Linked DNA regions of Geotalea uraniireducens. The protein of the gene in region 1 interacts with the protein of each later gene in a pairwise test. Links are inferred from orthologs where the notes say so. Each region holds a gene or a part of one and is shown on either strand. Other genes may lie near its edges.

Region 1 (3,520 bases):
CCGCACGGCAGGACGAACGTCAGCCGGTGCTAGTCGAGGAAATCCTGGCAACGGCGCGACGGCAGGAACCAATGGCCACTGCCCGGCCACTGCCCGAGGGGTTTGCCTGCCGGCTCGCCGGGGAGGGGGACGTCACGGCAATGGCTGCGGTTTACCGGCAGGTGTTTGCCAGCTATCCGTTCCCGATCCATGATCCGGCGTTTATCCGGGCCGCTATGGGAGACGCGACGCTCTATTGCGGCGTCTGGCACGCGGGGCGGCTCGCGGCCCTTTCTTCGGCGGAAATGGACCCGGCGAGCGGGGCGGCGGAGATGACCGACTTCGCCACGCTGCCCGAGTACCGGGGGCAGGGGCTGGCCCTCTACCTGCTCCGCCAACTGGAGACGGCCATGGCATTCCGCGGTATCCGCTCGCTCTTCACCATCGCCCGGGCCTATTCGTTCGGCATGAATATCACCTTCGCCCGGAACGGCTATCGCTTCGGGGGCACCCTTCCTGCCAATACCAATATCGCCGGCGCTCTGGAAAGCATGAATGTCTGGTACAAGTCGCTGCCAACCGCCACTGGTGACGGGGCCGCATAAGCCGGCGGCCGGTTTGCGCCGCCGGCTCCGGGTTGGTGGCCGGGGGAAAATGGCGTCTGTCGGCGGCCCGCGGGGAGGGGGTTGACTTGCCGCCGGGGAAGGCGTATGACAAAAGGCGAATCGGGCGCCAGTCTCCCTGAAGGAGTACGATATCCTTGGTTTCCCTCTCCTTGTTGCGTAAAGAAATCCTCTGCCGGTTTGTCGCCGGCCTGTTCCTGCTTCTTCTGCTCATCCCCGCCCCTGCCCGGGCCCAGGCCCAGGACCGGATAGCCGCCTATCCGCTCCTGCCGGCCGGTTATTCGTCGATCCGGGTCTTCGACCGTCATGGCCGGTTCGTCGGCCGTATCCTCCCCGAACAGCGCTACTGGGTCCCCCTCGACCGGATTCCCGTCTTCCTGCAGAGGGCGGTGGTCGCCGTGGAAGATGCCCGTTTCTATGAACATGGCGGCATTGATATGGTGGGGATCGCCCGGGCGCTGGTGAAGGACGTCGTCAAGGGGAAATTCGTCGAAGGGGGCTCGACGATCACCCAGCAGTTGATCAAGAACCTCTATCTCTCCGGGGAGAAGACCCTTGACCGGAAGGTCAAGGAAGGGCTGATGGCCATCGAGTTCGAAAAGAAGTACACCAAGCAGCAGATCCTGGAGATGTACTTCAACCGGATTTACTACGGCAACGGCGCCTGGGGGATTGCCCAGGCGGCCCGCCTCTATTTCGACAAGAACCCGGATGAGCTGAGCGATGCCGAATGCGCCCTGCTCGCCGGCATCCCCAAAAATCCGGTCCGTTACAACCCGCTCGGCAAAGCGGCCAACGTCGCGACCCGGCGGGACGTGGTCCTCCGGCGGATGGTCGACCAGAAGATCATCACCGCCCGGCAGCGGCAGAAGCTGCGCGCCCATCCGGTGACGGTCGTCCCGCCGAGCCAGACGCCGCGCTACCTGGCCTATCTTCGTGGCAAGCTGATCGAGCGTTACGGGGCCGGGGTCGTCGACCAGGGGGGGCTGGAGGTGACCGCCGCCCTCGACCTGAAACTGCAGAAAACGGCGGAAAAGGCGCTGCACGACGGGGCGGGGCGCATCTCGCCGACCCTGCAGGGGGCCTTGCTCTGCCTCGATCCAACCAGCGGCGATGTGCTGGCGGCCGTTGGTGGGGTCGAGGCCGCGGCGAGTTCCTACAATCGGGTCTTTGCCGCCCGCCGCCAGCCCGGTTCGGCGATCAAGCCGTTGCTTTACGCCGCGGCCCTGGACAAGGGGCTCACTGCCAGTAGCATCTGGAGCGATGCGCCGGAGACCTACAACCGGGGGAACGGCGAAACCTGGCGGCCGGAGAATTACGGCAGGGAAACCTTCGGAGAGCTCACCCTCCGCCAGGCGCTGGCCTATTCCAACAACGTCATTGCGGTCAAGGTGCTGGAGACGATCGGCGTCCCCTATTTCGTCGATTTTGCCCGGAAGATGGGGGTGTCGCTACAGGCGGCAAATGGTCTCTCCCTGGCGCTGGGGACCGCGGACGTCAGCCTCAACGACATGGTCCTTGCCTATGCCCCCCTGGCTACTGGCGGGAGCCGGCCCGAAGAACGGGCGATCATCCGGATCTTCGACCGGCGGCGCCGTACTTGGACAGAAAATCCGCCGGCCAGCACGCCGGTGCTGGCGCCGGCCACTGCCTTCGTCACCACCCAGATGCTGAAGGACGTCCTGACCTACGGGACCGCCAAGGCCCTGAAGAAATTCAGCCAGCGACACCCGGCCGCCGGCAAGACCGGCACTACCAGCGATTACCGCGATGCCTGGTTCATCGGCTATACCCCGCAACTGATCACCGGCGTTTGGCTTGGCTACGACAAACCGAAGCCGGGGGGTAAAGGCTTTACCGGCGGGGTCGCCGCCGCCCCGATCTGGGAGCGCTTCATGCGCCAGGCGGTGGCCGATCGGCCGAGCGGTGATTTCCCGCAGCCGCCGACGGTGGTCGCCGAGCCGATCGATCCGGCGACCGGCTGCCTGGCGGCGCCGGGGAGTCCGGACGCCCGGCAGGAGTACTACCTTGCCGGCACCGAGCCGACCACCGACTGCTCGGGACAGCACGGCGCCGTCGGTGCGCCGCAGGCAGCGCCCCAGCCACCGCCGGCTGCGCCGGCGCCGGGAGCAGAGCCGTTGCCGGCCGGCGCCACGGAGAACGGCGCAGCTGACGAAGTCCCGCCGCCAGCCCCGGCGCATTAGAGTCCCGTGCGGTGAATTGCGGGCGGAGTTCCAGCCCGTTTAGCCCCTGCTGTCGCCGCTTGTCGACGTTCTTCAGCGGCTTGCCGCGCCGGTGCAGCGACTTCTTGAACTCCCGCCTTTCTGCGCTACACTCCCCCTAGGACGCATCAATTCTTCCGGCGAGCCCCCGGGGCCGGTGCCGATAGCCCTCCTTTTCTCCTGCCCCCTTCCCGGTGGCGTCCCGCTTTTCCGGCTTGCCGGCATGCATCACCAAGATCTTGGCGAAGCCGTTTTTTTTGCCCCGGGCCGAACGGTTCCAGCCGTCGGCAGGCGGTGACGAAGCCGCCGTCGCGAACGGTGATCACCGCATTCCCGCCGCGGATGGTCGCCTCCTTTTGCCTGCTGCGGCGAGCTTATTTCCTCGGGGGGATTAATCAATCGGCGATGGCGGGCGAAGGTCGGCGGAACAAGGGCGACGCCCGCGGGGAGGCGTGATGAAAGAGTGCAGGCTGACCATTCCGGAAGTGTCCCTGATTGCCGGCACGCGGGCCGCCCTCGGCGGCGGGCTGGCGCTGCTGTTGGCGGACCGGCTGGCGGCGAAGGAGCGCAAGGCCATCGGCTGGACCCTGTTCCTGGTCGGGGCGGTAACCACCGTGCCGCTGGCGATGTTGGTACTCGGCAAGCGCCGTTAGCCGGGCGCGGCTGGGAATGCCGCTCCCCCGCCGGGGAGCTCGG
Region 2 (3,281 bases), 190 kb from region 1 along the record:
ACCGGCGCCGCAGCCGCCGCAGCCAGCCGGGCACCGTACGGATCATCGATATTGATGACTGCGTGGCGGCGCGGCTTGACCGGATCGGCACCGAGCAGCGCGGTAAATAGCCGACTCTTGCTGGCGAAATACGACTCCATATCCCGGTGGTAATCGAGATGGTCGCGGGTCAGATTGGTGAAAACAGCGACGTCGAAACGGCAGCCATCCACCCGATACTGTTCCAGGGCATGGGAAGATACTTCCATCACCACGGCGCCGGCACCGCTGTCGAGCAACTCGCGGAGGGTCCGCTGCAACTCCACCGATTCGGGGGTGGTATTCGGAGCCGGTATCATCCGGTCACCGAACCGGTAGCTGATGGTGCCGAGCACCGCGGCGGCCAACCCGGCCTGGGCCATGATCGACTCGACGAGGTAGGTGATGGTGGTCTTGCCGTTGGTACCGGTAATCCCCACCGTCGGCACGGTATCGGTCGGATAGCCGTAGAAAGCGGCAGCGGTGCGCGACATGGCGAGACGACCATTCTCGACCCGGAGCCAGGTCATTCCGGCCGGCGCCCGGGAAGGATCCTCCAGGACCACCGCCACGGCACCAGCCGCGCAAGCGGCGGCGATGTGATCATGGCCATCGGCCGCCACCCCCCTTAACGCGAAAAAGAGACCACCGGGCTGCACCTGCCGCGAATCGAAGTAGAGCCCCTTGATCTCTTGTGCCATGTCCCCGGCTGTCTCCACAGGACCCACAAGTTGTACAATTTTTTCAAGTCGCATCGCTATCCGCCATGATCTGTCGCTGGTAACTGCTGCTCCCCGCCGGGCCGTTACGCCGAGGGAACGAACCGCACCCACACCTGGTCGGCCGGCCCGATCCGCCGCCCCGGAAGCGGATTTTGCTCAACGGCCCGGCCGCTGCCGAGCAGCCGGACATTGAGTCCCTCTTCTTCCATCGTCTTCAGCACCTGCCGCATACTTTTGCCCCGGAAATTCGGCATCACCACACCGTTGCCCCCATCGACGATCGCCCCCTCTGACGCCACTTCGTCGCTCTCCTCGGTCGCTGGCGCGTGGTTCTTTACCTCCAGCGGCTTCGGCTTGCTCCGGACGACCTCGTCGGGAGGAACTTTCAGGTAGCAGAGCGATTGCAGCGCAATCGAGCTGAATGCCGGGGCCGCGACCACGCCACCGTAGGGGCTGGTCTTCGGCTCATCGACCACCACCATGATCGTCAGCCGCGGGTGGTTGGCCGGAACAAAGCCGATGAACGAGGCGGTCCGCTTGTTGAGCGAGTAGCTGTGAGTGACCGGATCGACCTTCTGAGCTGTCCCCGTCTTGCCGGCAACCAAGTAGCCGTCGACCGCGGCGTTCGTGCCGGTCCCTCCCTCGGCCGCCACCCCCTCCATCATCCTGGTGACAATTTTCGCCGTTTCGGCCGAGACGACCTGTCGGCGTTGCTGCGGCTCGAAACTCTTGACCAGATTGCCGTCGTTGTCGGTAATTTTTTCAACGACATACGGCCTCATCAGTACGCCGCCATTGGCAATGGCCGAAACGGCCGACGTCAGTTGGATTGCCGAGGCAGTCACCCCCTGGCCGAAGGAGATCGTCGCCAGATCGACGCCATACCATTGGCTCCACGGCCGCAGGCTCCCCGACGCTTCGCCGGGAAGATCGATCCCAGTCCGCTCGCCGATGCCGAAGTTTCGCAGATAACTGTACAACCGCGACGGACCCAGCCGGGCTCCGATCTTGGCTGCCCCGATGTTGCTGGAATATTTGAGAATGTCGGCAATGCTCAATCGCCCGTATTTATGGGTATCGTGGATCGTCCGACCGCCAATGCTGTAACTTCCCCCCTCGCAGTTGAACGAGTCGCCCGGCCTGATCGTCTTTTCCTCCAGGGCGGAGGCAATCAACAGGACCTTGAACGTCGAACCCGGTTCGAAGCTGTCGGCCACCGCCCGGTTACGCCACACCTGGGGGGAATACGAACCATGGGAGTTCAGATTGAAGGTCGGATAATTTGCCATTGCCAGCACTTTACCGGTCCGCGGGTCCATCACGATGGCAGTGCCGCCTTTGGCGCCGCTCCCCACCACCGCTTTGGCCAGTTCCTTCTCGGTAATGTACTGGATGTTCTTGTCCAGCGTCAGCGTGAGATTGTGCCCTTCGCTGCCATTCTGGACAACGGTCCCTTTCAGGGCAATCTCCCGGCCGAGGGCGTCCCGTTCGGTCACCAGATAGCCAGTGCCACCGAGAATCGTCGAATCGTATTTGAGTTCGACCCCTTCCAGCCCGTCCGGGTCTACGCCGGTGAAGCCGATGACATGGGCGGCAACTTCCGAGTTGGGATAGAAACGCTTCGTCTCTTTAACGAAGCCGATTCCCTCGATGTTCAGATCCCGGATCTTTTTGGCATCGTCCGGAGTCATCCGCCGCTGCAGCCAGACGAAATTCCTGTTCCCCTGGAATTTCTTCAGCACCGCCTCCTTGGTCATCCCGAGCAAGGGTGCCAAACGGGCCGCGGCGTCAGCCGGGGCCTCCAGGGAGCGTGGCTGGGCAAAACATGAATCCATCTCTACCGAAACGGCCAGAGCCGCGCCGTTCGCATCGTAGATGGTGCCCCGCACCGGTGTCAGCGGAACGATTTTCTGGTGCTGCCGATCGGCAAGCTTCAGCAGGTAATCCCGTTTGACTACTTGGAGATAAAATGCCCGAGAAACGGCGCAGGCGAAAAAAACAATGAATATCCCTGCCACCATGCGGGTGCGCAGAGCCATCCATTTCTCGGCATCATACCTCATTTCACCACGACCAGCTGTTGGTCAGTCGGCAACGCCATGCCGAGATCGCCCTTGGCAAGAGCTTCGATCCGCGCCGGCGTTTTCAACGACGCTACCTCGAGCTTCAGCCGATTCTGCTCCTCTTGGGCATCCTTGAGCAGCTTGCTGGTTGCAGCGATCTCCAGATTGAGATCGATCACCCGTACCCGTGACCAGACATGGAACACGGACACCAGGGTTAGCAGCACCAAGACGACCAGAAGATACGGGAAAAGTTGCCCCCGCTGGGTAGAGACGGCTTCAAGACTTTTCGGTGCGGCCACCTTGCTGAATGCTGTTTTGGCCTGTGCCATTTCCCCCTCCTGCTGCTACAGCTTTTCAACCGCCCGCAGCCGGGCGCTGCGAGCCCTTGGATTGCTGCTGACTTCATCATCCGCCGGGACTACCGGTTTCCCCGTCAAAATACGCAGTTGCGGCGTATTCCCACAGACACATTGCG

The links. The genes of interacting proteins can lie anywhere in the genome.
Region 2: the proteins of QMN23_RS18130 (region 1) and QMN23_RS17240 interact in binary tests that used the Escherichia coli proteins (3 or more experiments, as listed by UniProt). The link is inferred for Geotalea uraniireducens from one-to-one orthologs.

Annotation. Positions count from the first base shown.
Region 1 is NZ_AP027151.1:3,880,194-3,883,713, reverse strand. The notes cover bases 381-3,272. They hold QMN23_RS18130 (transglycosylase domain-containing protein), read left to right. Parts: upstream 381-739; coding sequence 740-2,806; downstream 2,807-3,272. Other genes in these bases: ablB (putative beta-lysine N-acetyltransferase), read left to right, coding at 381-584. In the rest of the region: more of ablB, read left to right, coding at 1-380; QMN23_RS18125 (hypothetical protein), read left to right, coding at 3,280-3,477. UniProt on the Escherichia coli protein: Cell wall formation. Synthesis of cross-linked peptidoglycan from the lipid intermediates.
Region 2 is NZ_AP027151.1:3,692,185-3,695,465, forward strand. Bases 314-3,281 are described here. They hold QMN23_RS17240 (penicillin-binding protein), read right to left. Parts: upstream 2,804-3,281; coding sequence 824-2,803; downstream 314-823. Other genes in these bases: QMN23_RS17235 (UDP-N-acetylmuramoyl-L-alanyl-D-glutamate--2,6-diaminopimelate ligase), read right to left, coding at 314-773; ftsL (cell division protein FtsL), read right to left, coding at 2,800-3,135; rsmH (16S rRNA (cytosine(1402)-N(4))-methyltransferase RsmH), read right to left, coding at 3,151-3,281. Outside these bases: more of QMN23_RS17235, read right to left, coding at 1-313. UniProt on the Escherichia coli protein: Essential cell division protein that catalyzes cross-linking of the peptidoglycan cell wall at the division septum. Required for localization of FtsN.